DNA from 2 places in the Paenibacillus sp. CB74 genome. Region 1 is predicted to be linked to the other one. Evidence: a T-box and tRNA genes for the amino acid it is inferred to sense, from the RefSeq annotation. Region 1 holds a T-box; the other holds one or more tRNA genes.
What was found. A T-box is a leader RNA that pairs with one kind of tRNA and senses whether it is charged. The one in region 1 lies ahead of trpS (tryptophan--tRNA ligase), so its partner is inferred to be a tRNA-Trp.
Positions count from the first base shown of each region.

Region 1 (7,748 bases):
CCACAGCCCGATCCGTCCATCGGAGCGACTACCGTGCGAGCCCACCCGATTTTAACTTAATGATTGGAGGATATATTTCAATGACTTTGGAGCCGACCAAACAAGGTGCATCAGCCCATAAGAACGATCCGACAGCTACAGGTCATACCTACTGGGTTATCCCTGATGGCTACATCCCGCCGGAGAGCAGCGGCACACTGGAAAGTCACGAGAGCATCTGTGTATTAAACACAGGTGCCGCCGATGCGGAACTGAACATCACAATCTATTTTGAAGACAGAGAACCACTCGAAGATATTGTGGCGGAGGTGCCAGCGAGAAGAACAAAACATATTCGTACCGCATCGCTACAATCGGGAGAGCAGTCTATCCCGTCAGGCGTACCTTATGCCATCACGGTTTCAAGCAATATCCCAGTCATCATTCAGTACAGTCGATTGGACACCACCCAGCCAGAATTGGCTCTGATGAGTGTCATGGCTTATCCATTAAAATAACGTATCGACTTGGCACGAAATTCAAACCCAAAAGAAGACCAGTACTTGCATGTATGCAGGTCACAGGTCTTCTTTTATTTACTGTATTTATACGTGCTCGCATCAAGGATATCCACATGGACCTCCACTTTGCCAAGCTTGAAACGCTCAAGGGGATCAGACCGTTTAGAGACCTCTTGCTGCCACAAGGGTAGATTGTGGCGATAGAGATGTTCCGCAAGACCATATGAATCAATCTTGCGTGACTTGGTTTTTTCGAACGTATCTCGAATCTCGGATTCGATCTGTTTTTCCGCTTCTTGTTCCATGGCATGCGGCGTGCGCGGGGCTCCATGGTCTTCGGTGATGGAACTTTTGACCGAGGTAACCAGATCGAATGTGACGCCGTCTCCTTGTTTTCTGGCCGTGATTCTAGTCTTGGGGTGACGTAGCATCAGGGTTAAATCAGGAGTCTTCCCGCCATTCCCATACACGTACAATGGATAGTGATGAACGCGCTTATATTTCACGTATCGTGTACCGTCTGCATCTGCTCCTGCAACTCTACCCTGACTTTTGCCTTGGGAAATGACATAAAATCCATCCATTCTAACCAGGGGTGGGTTTTTATCGCCATTGAACCACGTTTCATTCCTCGTTGAGACCGAGGGTAAGAGAATGACGGAAGCTGGTTCCCGTAATCCATCGAGAAGCTGATGTAGCCGGATCGGTTCATAACCGGAATGCTGCTTGTATAACCTCATGGGCTCAAATAACTCAATGGTTTGGGCGGATTGGTTCAGCAAAGCAGAGGGGGAGAGCACTTCCGGAATGTCCTGCTCAGTCGCATAAATCCAAGGTGTATATCTCAGTTGACCTGAATGCAGCAACGTATTAAATATATCCTCCAACTTTCCGTCCAAAGCATTTTTTGATAAAACAATGGCCTTAACATGAGTCCAGAGCGTTTGCTGCTGTGATGTTTCATACAAGTCATTAATAGCCATGCTCAGAGTTGTACCCTTGCCTCGTCCTATCCACATGTCCCTTGTTTCCCGGGAAGTTGGCGTTTCCTGTTTTGCAATGCTCGAGAAGTCTATCAATTGGGCATACGCAATATATTGGTTGTCCACATAGTCTATTCCTATCGCTGTGATGAAGTTAATACTTTGCACTTCCTTGGAATCCCAGCATCCGGTTAGCAGGATCAAGCACCCCACAAGTAGGCAAGTCATGGACGTCCATCGGATCATGGGCGTTTTCTCCGACGAGTTGAATCTTGGGTGTGAAGTGCTTCCGGACGCTTATTTTTATTCATGGACGGTGGCATGGATACGGCCTGCGTGAAATCTCCTGGAATGTAGGGAGAGACGGGCGTCAGATAAGACACTCCATAACATTCTAAGGATACAAGGTGAACCAACAGGGCGAATAGTCCAATCATGAATCCGAATAATCCAAGAATGGAAGAGATGAGAAGCATCCCGATCCGAACCTGGGCGGTAGCTCCGCTCAGCACGGTGTTCACGAGAATATAGCTGGAGATAACTGAAATGGCTACCGTGACTATGATGGTAGGAGACGTAATCCCTGCGCGAATAGCGGCATCCCCAATGATAAGCCCGCCGACCACGCTGACGGTCTGACCCAATGCACGTGGTAACCTGCGACCAGCTTCGTTGAATAGCTCGAACATAAAAATCATTAGAAATGCTTCCAGTGTCACAGGCATAGGCAGGCCCATTCGAGTACCAGCAATTGTAGCCAAGAGCGGTAGCGGTATCTGTTCCACATTGAAACTGGTCAGCCCAATATAGAAGGCTGGGAAGAAACAGGCAATCAGCAGTCCGGAGATGCGCAAGATTCGTTCGAAGGTAACGATGAAAAAGGGTGTACTCCTATCTTCAGGAGATTTCAATTGATTGAAAAGTGTAGTTGGCGCGATGACTGCTACTGGAGAACCTTCAATGAGAACGGCAAAACGTCCATTTAACAGGGAATCGACAACAAAATCAGGACGTTCAGTGTTATCCGTGAGCGGAAAGATGCTCCGAACCCCTCCCATGACAGCTCGCTCCATGATGGAGCTACCTATAATGCCGTCAATCTCAATTTGATCCAGATTGTGTCGTGCTTCTTTTAGAATGTCTGGATTAATAATATCTTTTACATACAGTAGTCCAATGGCAGTTTGAGTACGACCGCCTTTGACATATTTCTCGTAACACATCGAAGATGTTTTCATTCGTTTGCGAATAAGGGCGATGTTGGTCGTGAGTTCTTCGGTGAATCCATCGCGAGGGCCTTTAACTGAGGTCTCAATAGCTGATTCTTCTGGACTGCGTCCTGGAATATCAGCAATATCCAGACTGCAGGCTTGAACACCGTTATCGAAGATGATCAGTAGCTGTCCACTAAAAATCAACAGATTAAGTTTCTTGAAATTGGTGATATCCTCAATCGGATTTAAGGTTAATCCCAACTCTTTGGGATGTGATTCCTCAATGATTAGGGCGTGCCGCTCTAAACGTGGGATAATAAATTGGTTGATTTGTTTACCGTCGACAAGCCCTTCGCAATACAGCAAGATGACCGGCTGATCGGATTCATCTTTGACAGGAAAGGTCTGAATAACAACATCTGCGCATGGATTGAACTGCTCTTTCAAAGAGGCAAGCAGTGTTTCATGGGACGTGGTGTCAATCTTTTGATGCTCCATGATGTTTCCTCCTCTGATGGCGTGAATGGATAAAGGCAACCGTCGTTGCTATAATCGCAAGTCCGCTCAGATATATGAGATTGAACGGGAATATGTATTCGACCAGAAGCTTTTCGAAGGTCATATCATCCAGAGGATACAACATGGTCAGGATAAAGAAGACACCCAACGAGATACAACTGATAAGCCTTTTGGTAGAGCTCTTAATATTCCATATTTCTACTACAATATACATGGCAAGACTAATTCGGGTGAATGCACCTGCCAGCCATTGGTAGATGGAAAAGAAGTCGGTCTGGGCAATGTATTTGCCCAAAGAGGCAATTCGCCATTCTTCAAAGGCGGGATATCTCATTTTGGCAGCCTCAAAAGGATCGAATTCCACAATCGCCCCAATGAGTGGGCCGACAGTCAGTCCTACAAGAATGAGTGCGAGCATCAAATACTGCCATACACGTATACGTTTGGTGAGATGAGGCTGGATGTACCAGATGAACAGCAGTTCAAACATGCCTGCAAGACTGTAGACCATGCCATTAAGAATGGGATGCCATCCATGTTCAAGAACAGGCAACAGACGACTGTAGTCCTTGTATTGCGTATTTACGATAGCAACATAGAAACCTAACAAGACAACTAGTGGCAGGACTAAACCTGCGGTAAATGCCAGCGAGCGAATACCTTTATAAGCAGCGTAGGCACAGAGAGACATCAGGGCAATACTGGTTACCAATACGGGCGTTTCGGTCAGATAGTTCGTTTTAGCCCAAGCCGTGGTATCGTGCAGGGTGAAGTAGATGACGCTGAGAAAAAAGAGGCTGTTACCAACTCGAAATAACATGCCAAGGGGCTTTCCGAGACGGGAAGTTAACCAATCATGCAGCGTTTGATGCTGAAGGAAACGAGAGACATAAGCAAGCATTAGCGCGAATATCAGAAAGGGTCCGGCCGATAGCAGGACGGAAATCCAAGAATCCCTTTTGGCCGCAGCCAAAAGGGCAGGAATAATCAGAACATGGCTGATCAAGCCAACGGATAACATGATCAACATCATGGCTTGTAAAAAAGAAGGCTGTGTTCGTTTCATGCTGAAGAGTCCCCTTTTCCCATTAGACTGTCCTCAGCAGTGTTAACGTGTTTGAAGCCCTTCATACCGTCAGTCGAAATAACGAATGCCCATGGCATCTCTTACCTCTAACATCGTTTCCTGGGCCGCTTTTCTGGCCTCACGGGTACCCTCGATAAGAATCTCTTTCACTTGATCATCACGCTGTTCATAATAATTACGTCGTTCGCGAAAAGGAGCAAGCAGATCATTGATGGCTTCACCTGCGATCTGTTTACAATCCTTTGCATCCAATCCGGCCTTGACTACAACTGGCATGTATTTCGACTGCGTTCTCCTTGCGGAAAAGCTGATGATAGGCAAAAACAGGGCAGATATCCGGATGTCCCGGATCGGAACGATGGATGCGGGCAGGATCTGTCTTGGCCTTGATCAATTTAGCTTTTACATCCTCAGGACTTGCATTTAATGAGATCGCATTGCCCATGCTTTTGCTCATCTTACCAACGCCATCCAGCCCTCCAAGCCGCTCTCCGGTCAAAATGCGGGGTTCGGGGAGAATGGGAGCGTATAACTCGTTGAACCGGCGAACCAATTTTCGTGCTGTCTCAATGTGAGGAATCTGATCTTCCCCTGCTGGAACAAGGGTGGCTTTACAGAATGCAATATCAGCAGCCTGACTGACCGGATATCCGAGAAATCCGTAGTACAGGTCGGTATATCCGCGATCACGTGCTTCGCTCTTGATAGTCGGATTATGCCGGAGTGTATTGACGGTAACAAACATGGAGAAGATCACAGTCAATTCCGCAATTTCCGGAATCATGGATTGAATGAACAGGGTAGCTTTGTTCGGATCAATGCCTACGGCGAGGTAATCAAGCGTGACTTGATGAACACTATCTGCAATCAGGCCAGGTTGATCATAGTGGGTGGTGAGTGCCTGAACATCTGCCAGTAAAATATAGGTTTTGTACTCTTCCTGCAATTGTACCCGACTGCGCAGGCTGCCTACGTAATGGCCGAGATGAAGTTGTCCGGTAGTCCGATCTCCTGTCAAAATAATATCTTTGTTTTTGTTCATGGTTTATTCTCCTTTGGTTTTGTGATTCTTCAACATTGAGCTGTCGCCACCAGCCGTCTTCCACGACCATCACCTCCTTTCAGCCTGCAAAAAAATCAAAAAAGCTTCGTCTTTTATCTCATTCCCCGGTTGGGAACAGAATAAAGGACGAAGCTTGTGCCTCGCGGTGCCACCTTCATTGGCCGCTCTGTTGCGGCCCACTTGAGGGATACGGATGGTACCAGGAGCTCTTTTATGAGCTTCCATGCCTATCGATATCCTGTCCATGGATAACGGCTGGACATGCCGCCTCGCCTACTGAAAGTGTGTATTCCTAGGAAAGGATACAGACTTTGTTCAACTTGGAACTCCGAAGCCCATTTCCACATATCCGATGCACCGACTCCCACCAGCCGCCGGCTCTCTGTAGCATCCTGACATATGTACTTCTCTTCATCATCGCGGATAACAAATGTTTACAATTTCCAGAATTATATCACGCTTTGATTCCACTGACCAGCCTATGTTTGCGACCGCTCATATTGGTGCCAAGCACACCTGCGATAATCAACAATGCACCAATATAGTGATGACTACCAACAGGTTCGTGCAATATCCATGCACCTCCTACGATGGAGATGAGTGTGGACAGGTTGCTGAATACACTCATCTGGGACGCCTCCAGGTGCGTCAGGGCATAACTCGCAAGCAGGGTGGAGATCATGGTGGAAAGAATGGCCAGATAAGCAAGGGCACCCAGATAGGAGGCATCTCCCAGTGGTTTGATGTAGTCCATCATGGAACCGCTTGAAGCATGTCGGACCAGGGAGCCTGCGTTAAATACAACACAGCCAACCATCAGCGTGACCCATGTTAATTCCATGGGTTTGTACTTCTGGGTTAATGGTCTCGCAAGTACGCCATAACCTGCAAAACACACCGTGGATAACAGCAATAATGCAATGCCCTTCAGGTTACCCAAAGACATGCCATTACCTTGCATCATGAAAATAAAAACAACTCCAGCGACAGACAGCAGCAGGAATAGCTTCTGCAGGGTGGATGTTCGTTCTTTCAAGAAGACAGAAGCGAGAATGAGAGTGAAAACAGGGGCCATAGCCTGAATAATACCCGCTTCCGATGAGTTGGACGAGACGAGTCCAAAGGCTTGAAAGGCAAAAAATAGGACGGGAGATAACAGCCCCAGTGGAATAATTCGCCACAGATCACGAAGGCTCAGTCGGATTTGGATCCAACCCAAAACGACAGGAATGCTAACAACGATTAGCGACAGCGCAAATCGATGGGCAAGCACATCAATGGGATGTGCAACAGTGACCGTCATTTTAACAAATAGAAAAGATAGACCGATAATAGCCGCGTACAATACAGCTGCGATATATGCGTATCCCCGAGTATGTGCTGTGTTCATGAATGCTCCTCCAATACATTTGTCATAGCGTAGGATCTTTATCATCCTGAAATATGTCAGGTTCAAGGCACGTGCTTGCCTTATTCAATATACTGCCGGGTGCATCGTGCTACAATAGATAAAAGGTTAAACTGTATCGGTACAGTTATAGGAGAGGAGTGGATGAGGTGAGAAAATATGAAGTGATTGCCGAAGCTATAAAGCAATGGATTCAGGAACAGATGCAGCAGCAGGATCGTCGCCAGTGGGCAGATAAGGGCATCCGACTTCCAGCCGTGCGAGTTATAGCTGAACAGTATCAATGCAGTGTAAGCACAGCAATTCGTGCATATGAATGGTTGGAACAGCGGCATTTGGTGTACGCCATCCCTCAATCCGGCTATTATGCCGTACAGAACGGGACAGGTGCTCAGGACATGGACTGGCAGGGAGCGTTGGACTTCGCTTCGGCTGCTCCGGATCCGCGGGTGTTCCCTTATGCGGACTTTCGTCATTGCGTGGATCAGGCGATGGAGAAGAAACAGGCAGAGTTGTTTATGTATGGAACAGATCAGGGATTGCCTTCGCTAATTCTGCTGTTGCAGAAGCAGTTTGCGGATTATCAGGTTTTTGCAAGAACAGAGCAGTTCTTTATCACATCAGGTGTGCAACAGGCGCTGGCTGTACTTGCGTTAATGCCTTTTCCCAATGGAAAAAGAACAGTAATGCTTGAACTACCGACCTATCACAATATGCCTTCCCTATTGGGTGGATTAAATGTACCTATTGCTGGTGTGAGACGTACCCAAGATGGGCTGGACTGGGCATCGCTTGAACGTCAGTTCGCAGAGGAAGAGATCAAGTTTTTCTATGTCATGCCACGCTTTCACAATCCGATTGGTACATCGTTAACGATTGCGGAGAAGAAGAGACTGATCCGGCTTGCTCAGCGGTACGATGTGTATCTGGTGGAGGATGATTATCTGTCTGATCTGGATGACAATACGAAACAG
Region 1 covers NZ_CM146009.1:4,588,463-4,596,210, reverse strand. The annotation lists gene ACX9NY_RS20230 (sensory rhodopsin transducer) at 81-497, shown strand; gene ACX9NY_RS20225 (Ger(x)C family spore germination protein) at 572-1,729, opposite strand; gene ACX9NY_RS20220 (spore germination protein) at 1,726-3,195, opposite strand; gene ACX9NY_RS20215 (GerAB/ArcD/ProY family transporter) at 3,176-4,282, opposite strand; gene ACX9NY_RS20210 (hypothetical protein) at 4,352-4,579, opposite strand; gene trpS (tryptophan--tRNA ligase) at 4,536-5,345, opposite strand; T-box leader at 5,486-5,793, opposite strand; gene ACX9NY_RS20200 (DMT family transporter) at 5,821-6,756, opposite strand; gene ACX9NY_RS20195 (aminotransferase-like domain-containing protein) at 6,924-7,748, shown strand, end outside.

Region 2 (7,748 bases), 1.9 Mb from region 1:
CGTATCTAGGTTCTAACCTGGTACCGTAATCCGGTGCGGGGACAGTGTCAGGTGGGCAGTTTGACTGGGGCGGTCGCCTCCTAAAGAGTAACGGAGGCGCCCAAAGGTTCCCTCAGAATGGTTGGAAATCATTCGAAGAGTGCAAAGGCATAAGGGAGCTTGACTGCGAGACCTACAAGTCGAGCAGGGACGAAAGTCGGGCTTAGTGATCCGGTGGTACCGCATGGAAGGGCCATCGCTCAACGGATAAAAGCTACCCTGGGGATAACAGGCTTATCTCCCCCAAGAGTCCACATCGACGGGGAGGTTTGGCACCTCGATGTCGGCTCATCGCATCCTGGGGCTGAAGTAGGTCCCAAGGGTTGGGCTGTTCGCCCATTAAAGCGGTACGCGAGCTGGGTTCAGAACGTCGTGAGACAGTTCGGTCCCTATCTGTCGTGGGCGTAGGAAATTTGAGAGGAGCTGTCCTTAGTACGAGAGGACCGGGATGGACGTACCGCTGGTGTACCAGTTGTTCCGCCAGGAGCACCGCTGGGTAGCTATGTACGGACGGGATAAACGCTGAAAGCATCTAAGCGTGAAGCCCCCCTCAAGATGAGATTTCCCAGTATGTAAGACCCCTTGAAGACGACGAGGTAGATAGGCTGGGGGTGGAAGTGCAGCAATGCATGGAGCTGACCAGTACTAATCGGTCGAGGGCTTATCCAAATATGCAAGTTGTAGTTCGCATGTTTCGTTTCGAATCTAGTTTTCAGAGAACGATCTCTGAAGCATATTCCCTGATAGCTCAGTTGGTAGAGCACTCGACTGTTAATCGAGTTGTCACAGGTTCGAGCCCTGTTCGGGGAGCCATATGGAGAGGTGTCCGAGTTGGCCGAAGGAGCACGATTGGAAATCGTGTAGGCGTCACAAGCGTCTCGAGGGTTCGAATCCCTCTCTCTCCGCCATAATAACAAGGCCCGTTGGTCAAGGGGTTAAGACACCTCCCTTTCACGGAGGTAACAGGGGTTCGAATCCCCTACGGGTCATATTAACTTCAAAAAAAGAAGTTGATTTTTACAACAAGATTATGATATGATCATAAATGTGTTGTTCGGAGGCTTAGCTCAGCTGGGAGAGCATCTGCCTTACAAGCAGAGGGTCGGGGGTTCGATCCCCTCAGCCTCCACCATAAGATTTTTAATAACGACGCGGGGTGGAGCAGCCCGGTAGCTCGTCGGGCTCATAACCCGAAGGCCGCAGGTTCAAATCCTGCCCCCGCAATTAACTTTCCTTGTGAAAGTACTATGGAACCGTGGTGTAGTTGGCCTAACATGCCTGCCTGTCACGCAGGAGATCGCGGGTTCGAATCCCGTCGGTTCCGCCATTTAATCTTTACATGAGGCAAACTGTTCACTACATCTGCTGTATGGCACTGATGCCCTATATAAAGTGTAAGGAATTAAGATTAGACTTTATTATGGCTCGGTAGCTCAGTCGGTAGAGCAGAGGACTGAAAATCCTCGTGTCGGCGGTTCGATTCCGTCCCGAGCCACCATTTTCAAAACAATTTAATATGCCGGTGTAGCTCAACTGGTAGAGCAACTGACTTGTAATCAGTAGGTTGGGGGTTCAAGTCCTCTCGCCGGCACCATGTAATCCTGGAGGATTAGCGAAGTGGCCAAACGCATCAGACTGTAAATCTGCTCCCGTACGGGTTCGGTGGTTCGAATCCATCATCCTCCACCAGTTTTTAGGGGCATAGTTTAAAGGTAGAACAACGGTCTCCAAAACCGTTGGTGTGGGTTCAATTCCTGCTGCCCCTGCCAATTAACTTTTAAGAAATTTAACCTTTTGTGGCGATCGTGGCGAAGTGGTTAACGCACCGGTTTGTGGATCCGGCATTCGGGGGTTCAATTCCCCTCGATCGCCCCTTTGTTTTTTTATTTTTTATTGGGGATTAGCCAAGCGGTAAGGCAACGGACTTTGACTCCGTCATGCATAGGTTCAAATCCTATATCCCCAGCCATTATGCGGACGTGGCTCAGCGGTAGAGCATCGCCTTGCCAAGGCGAGGGTCGCGGGTTCGATTCCCGTCGTCCGCTCCAAAATATGGCGCCATAGCCAAGTGGTAAGGCACAGCTCTGCAAAAGCTTTATCCCCAGTTCGAATCTGGGTGGCGCCTCCAGTATATGCCGGCGTGGCGGAATGGCAGACGCGCTCGACTCAAAATCGAGTGGGAAACCGTGGAGGTTCGAGTCCTCTCGCCGGTATATTGAATAGCCCTACATGTTGCTTATGCAATGTGTAGGGCTATTTTGTTTTATACAGATTTTTGTACAGTAAAGAATATTGGACTTTAATAAACATTGACGTATGATTATATTCAGTATATTGTAGATAAGTAAAGTCTTTAATTTAGAGGGAGTGAAGCAAAGTGAATAATGAAAAAAATGTATCGGATACCGATCTGTTATTTAATCTTTCTGTATGGGAAGAGGCATGGAAAAATCGTCCGAGAAGTCCAAAATATAAAAAGAAAAGCGCCCCATTTAATACAGAAGAAGCATTTGAACGATGGGCTAGGGATTATCATGTACAGTCGTACTCTGAAGAAGGGAAGCAACGTTCTGAGCGTATTATGAATTGGATTGAGAATCAAGGTGTGGAGTTCGAGGGATTATCCATTTTGGACATTGGAGCTGCTTCGGGCATATTCACCATTCCTTTTGCAGAGAAGGGAGCAATTGTGACTGCAGTTGAACCATCTGAGTTGCTTGTCTCCCTGATGAAAGAGACGATACCTACAGCTCTTGAATCTAATATCGAAATCGTTAAAGAACGGTATGAGGAAATCTCCATTCAGGATAAAGGCTGGGAGAAGAAATATGACTTTGCATTTGCATCCATGTGTCCGGCAATGTCAGATTGGGAAACGATCGAGCAGGCAATCAACTGTGCCCGGAAGTATGTGTATATAAGCACTATGGCTGGACAGAAGGAACACACATTAATAGATGAACTTAAGGATGTACTGGGGGTAACTTCTACATACAAGGCTGGTGATATGGGATATATTCAACAGTTACTGTATTTAAAAGGTTATTCATACACTATGATCATTACGAGAGAAGTTAACTCATTTGAAGTACCAGTGGAAGAGATTATCGACAAGCTGCCAGAATTGCTTAATACGTATGAGTTACCATCGGATGAAGATTCTCTTAGTCTGGCTGAGAAATACATCCAAGATACATACAAGGATCGTACGGTGATCTTCTCACGTGGAGCAAGGTTCGGGAAGATTCTGATCCAACTTGAACAGCCAAACATGAAAACAGTTCATATTAAGGATAAGCGATAAATCGTATAGGCTTGTTATGTGTACAAGGAGAATCAGCAATCGGGAGAAACAACGTGGTCTAACGTCTGAGATGACGCTAGGAAGACTCACGCTGGCACACAAGAAGATGTATATGTGAAACAGATGAAGTTTGAAGGTAATTTATTACAAGAGAGAGCAGGATCGTTGCTCCCTCTTTTTTTTAATTTCATTAAAACTTAAAGTGCATTGATCCAAGTCCTCGATTACTTGAGCCTATAAAGCTTAATCAATGAACTACATATGGGCTAAAGGAATACTTAAATCCAATATCGAGACCACGGTAAAAACTAAGCCTGAAACTCGACACGAGACACGAAACGAAACACGTAGTTTACTTCCTGCTGCATAGTTCTGCATTCTGCTTACGCTCACGATACTGACCGGGGGTAATTCCTTCATATTTACGAAATGACCGAATGAAATTTTGCGGATTGTTGTACCTAAGTCGCGCTGCGATATCTTTAACGGTTAGATCACTTTCGTCCAGCCATTTCTTAGCGATGTTAAATCGGTACTTGGTTAAATATTCACTAAATGAACAGCCTGTCTCTTTACGAAAAACACTACTTAAGTAGTTGGCATTGTAGTGAAGCTTCAAGGCACACTGCTCAAGCGTCAGATCCTTATCATAATCTTGATGAATCATGGCAATCATTTTCTCTGATATATGCTGATATTGGGCAACCTGTCTCGCTTTAAAAACCTGAATGACGGGCAAGATGACTTGATGGTTAAACCATTCCTCAACTTCAGCAGCGTACTGCAAACGATGAAGCTCATGAAACATCGATCCACGGCCTTGTGAGATCTGCCCGAGACGTATGCCGGAATCCTGAGTCATCTGCAAAATATGCGTGAGCAGCCTCGTAAGAGCCACCTGATATTCTTCTGGGGAACACTCCATACCAAAGATCACTTCAAGAAGTTGTTGCAGAAGAGTAGGTGCCTGGACTTCATCCGCACTTTGAATAGCTTGGATCAACAAATATTCCAATGATTCTGGGTAGGTCATGGACCAAGTGGAAGCATAATGATCAATGTTCTCATACTGAAAGATAATACCTGGGCCCAGCTTCATCCGATGCTTCAGTGCCTCCATTGCCTCTAAATAAGCCTGAGGAATGTGGTATAAGGAGTTATGCGGCTGGCTGAAGCCTATGCTAACTTGGAGAGCTAGAATTTTGTTAATTTGTTGTTGTAACTGGTCTGTTAATACATATAGCTGCTGTGAAAAAACAAACTGATCCTCTTCAACGGTGCCAATCACCGTGACTACCGTTTGTTCCATAACAATGGGAAGCAATTGTTGGTCATGCACCACCGTTTCCTCTAATATATTTTGAATAGCGAATAACAGGAGGTCACGATCATTCGCACTATATTTTGTATGATTAACGAGATCGGCCTGTAGTGTGATAACAGCAATTTGTTGCCATTCCCGAAGCTGACGCGTGAAGCCATATTCATGCAGGGTGTCATGAAGAGTATGAACAGAGATTTTACCCTGGAACAGATTCATCATAAGATGAGTGCGAATCTGTAAAAGATGCTTATTGAGTGTGTTCTCCAGTTGGGAGCGAGATGCAGATAATTGTGACACACCTGCTCTAATCTGTTCGAACTCATCAGACAGCTCAGTTGGTTGCTGAGTGAAGGTGCCTCCGTCTTTGGACAGCCTGTTGTCACCAAGTTGGGTTAAGAGCTTCCGAATCGGGACAAGCATTCGTTTGGAACCGAGCCAGGCAAGCAATAATGAAAGTAAAAGCAGAAAGACACTGATATACAAAGTGTGTAATCCAATATCGATATATTCTTGTGTCAGCACGTTCGTAGGTGAGATTAGAACATAAGTCCATCCTTTTAAGGTAGTAGGGCTATACGTCAGGGAATAAGGTGTACCCGCGATCTTAACTTCTCGTTTTTCAAAGCCTGTTGAAAATGGAATGGGTGATAGTTTGGTTATGTTGGCTTCGGTATCCCGATCCTGTAATCCAATGGCTGACAACGGTTGTCCAATGTATACAGGATCGGGGTGAACCAAGATACGATGTTCCCGATTCAAAATGATCAGTCCTGAGGCAGTATTGCCTAAGGAGACTTCTCCAAATGTATTTTGCAAAGAGCATGCAGGAATTCCGGCAATGAGGGCAGCATCGGAAGACGTATTCAGATTCGGAATAGTTCTCGCAAGGGCAATATGATAAATACAGCCTGTACCGGGTGAACGCTCGTCATTACTGAACACCGATGAAGGGGAGAGCTGCCACCCAGAGGTTAGCGTATCCGATATCAATTCCTTCATGGGAAGAGCCAGTGGAAAACCCGTATTACGATATAATCCCGCATGATCAATAAGCCAATTCTGAGATTGGTTCACCAGGCTAATATCCAGCAGAGGTTCCCATGACCTCATATGTTGAAACTCGCTCTGCAGCTTGTCGGCAAGTAAAGGTCCTTCCCCTTGTAGTGAAGAAGAAGTAGACAGGGACCTGAGAGTTACTGGAGAGCGGACGGCCTGATCAAGCATATAACTGACTGTAGCGAGTTTGTGCTCTACGTTGGCTTGCATTTGTTCCAGCAACTGTCTGTTGGCCTGCGTACGATGCAGTTCAGATTGGTTCGATGAATAGATAAATGCAGCAATTCCCGTTAATAAAATGGGCAGGGTGCTTAACAGGATTCCGAAGATAATCATTTTGTGGAGATAGCTGATTGGTCGCACAGTTCCAGTCCCACTCCTGACATAAGTAATAGTAACACTTTCTATTTTAGTAAACGCTTACATATAGAACAATCTAAAATTTGTTTATTTGGATAAAAAAGTAATTTTTTTAAAGGGGCATAGAAACAGTGTTAAGGGATTTCTGGTGGATAATCTTGCAGAAAAGACTATAGGAACGGCTTGGTCCGACTCTTCTAAACGGAATCATAAGAAACGAAATGGCAGTGAGAACGTAAATAGAAACATGGACATCATTCTCTCTACAGGTTCATTTCGGGTAAAAGGTAGCCTGAATACGGAGATATAGAAGGTATCCTGAGTGCTGTTCAGCATGGGCGGAACGTTGGTCTTATATAGGGACAGTCGAAGGTCCAACTAGATCCCCGACCTGAGTCTAGGATGAAAAACCGTCCACGGTCTGTTTTGAAAAGTCTCAAATTCCCCTAGAATAAGGACATAAGGTTAAACAAGAAACACGGAAACAAAAAAACAAGAAACAAACGAACAAATGACTTAACACATTAAAATGAATGAATGGAAAGGGCGGTGAACAACAATTATGAGATTGAATAAGGGAAATGGCTGGGCGATTGTATTGATTGCACTGGGTGCACTACTCCTCTTCGGAAAGTTAACTCCACTTCTTGGACACTTAATGGGTTATCTGATTCCGGTCCTGATGATTGCACTGGGGTACTACGGAGTCAAGCGAGGAAATGTGATGCTCGGATGGATCGTTCTTATCATCGGTATCATCTCACTGATGGGAAAACTGGCATGGTTGATCGGACCGATCATCGCGATCGGGTTAATCATCTTCGGTATCTCAATGCTAAGCAATAACCGCGGTCGTCATCGCCGGTACTAAGCTTTCACGATTATGAAAAGGAGGGACAGAACATAATGAGTGTATTTCGTCGAATGCGGGATATTACCGTAGCCAATCTAAACGAACATTTGGAGCAAAGTCAGGATCCAGTCAAACTGATTGATCAGTTCCTGGTCTCGACCCGCCAAGACATCGGTGAAGCCGAGAAACTTCGTCATCAATATGCAAGTCATACCAGACAAATGAAACAACAAGCCGATCAGGCAGCAGGTATGGTGAACAAACGGGAAGAACAAGCGTCCATGGCTCTAAAAGCAGGAGAAGAGCATCTCGCTAAGCTGGCCTTGCAGGAGAAAATTCTCCACGAGGAAAAAATGGAACAGTACAATGAATTGTATGCACAAAGTTATGCGGCATTACAGGAGCTAGATGAACAGATCGACCAGCTCAAAGTTGAATATCAGAATGTATACAGCAAACGCCAATATTACTACGCTCGTATGCAGACGATTCAGTTACAACAACGTATGAACCAGAGAGGCAATCACAACGGTCAGAATGTACCCCGTATGTTTAACCGACTGGATGACCAAGTCTCTGATCTCGAATATGAAGCACAAAGTCTCCGGGATATCCGGCGAATGGGCCAAGATGGTTCAGGAGTAACTGGCAGCATGTCATCCTCCACACTGGATAAGGAACTGGAGCGCCTAAGACAGAAATTGAACAATGACAGAAAGGAGTAGTCACATGAATAAATTATACCGCTCGGCGCGTAATCGAATGCTAACAGGTTTGATCGGCGGCATTTCTGAAAATCTCGGATTGAGCAC
Region 2 covers NZ_CM146009.1:6,512,078-6,519,825, forward strand. The annotation lists rRNA gene ACX9NY_RS28640 (23S ribosomal RNA) at 1-708, shown strand, start outside; tRNA gene ACX9NY_RS28645 (tRNA-Asn) at 777-852, shown strand; tRNA gene ACX9NY_RS28650 (tRNA-Ser) at 856-947, shown strand; tRNA gene ACX9NY_RS28655 (tRNA-Glu) at 957-1,028, shown strand; tRNA gene ACX9NY_RS28660 (tRNA-Val) at 1,096-1,171, shown strand; tRNA gene ACX9NY_RS28665 (tRNA-Met) at 1,190-1,263, shown strand; tRNA gene ACX9NY_RS28670 (tRNA-Asp) at 1,289-1,366, shown strand; tRNA gene ACX9NY_RS28675 (tRNA-Phe) at 1,462-1,537, shown strand; tRNA gene ACX9NY_RS28680 (tRNA-Thr) at 1,558-1,633, shown strand; tRNA gene ACX9NY_RS28685 (tRNA-Tyr) at 1,643-1,728, shown strand; tRNA gene ACX9NY_RS28690 (tRNA-Trp) at 1,735-1,808, shown strand; tRNA gene ACX9NY_RS28695 (tRNA-His) at 1,839-1,911, shown strand; tRNA gene ACX9NY_RS28700 (tRNA-Gln) at 1,934-2,008, shown strand; tRNA gene ACX9NY_RS28705 (tRNA-Gly) at 2,013-2,087, shown strand; tRNA gene ACX9NY_RS28710 (tRNA-Cys) at 2,094-2,167, shown strand; tRNA gene ACX9NY_RS28715 (tRNA-Leu) at 2,174-2,252, shown strand; gene ACX9NY_RS28720 (class I SAM-dependent methyltransferase) at 2,417-3,343, shown strand; gene ACX9NY_RS28725 (helix-turn-helix domain-containing protein) at 3,696-6,086, opposite strand; gene ACX9NY_RS28730 (LiaF transmembrane domain-containing protein) at 6,646-6,954, shown strand; gene ACX9NY_RS28735 (PspA/IM30 family protein) at 6,990-7,661, shown strand; gene ACX9NY_RS28740 (PspC domain-containing protein) at 7,666-7,748, shown strand, end outside.
Region 2: it has a tRNA-Trp gene. The T-box ahead of trpS (tryptophan--tRNA ligase) is inferred to sense a tRNA for this amino acid. The anticodon was not compared.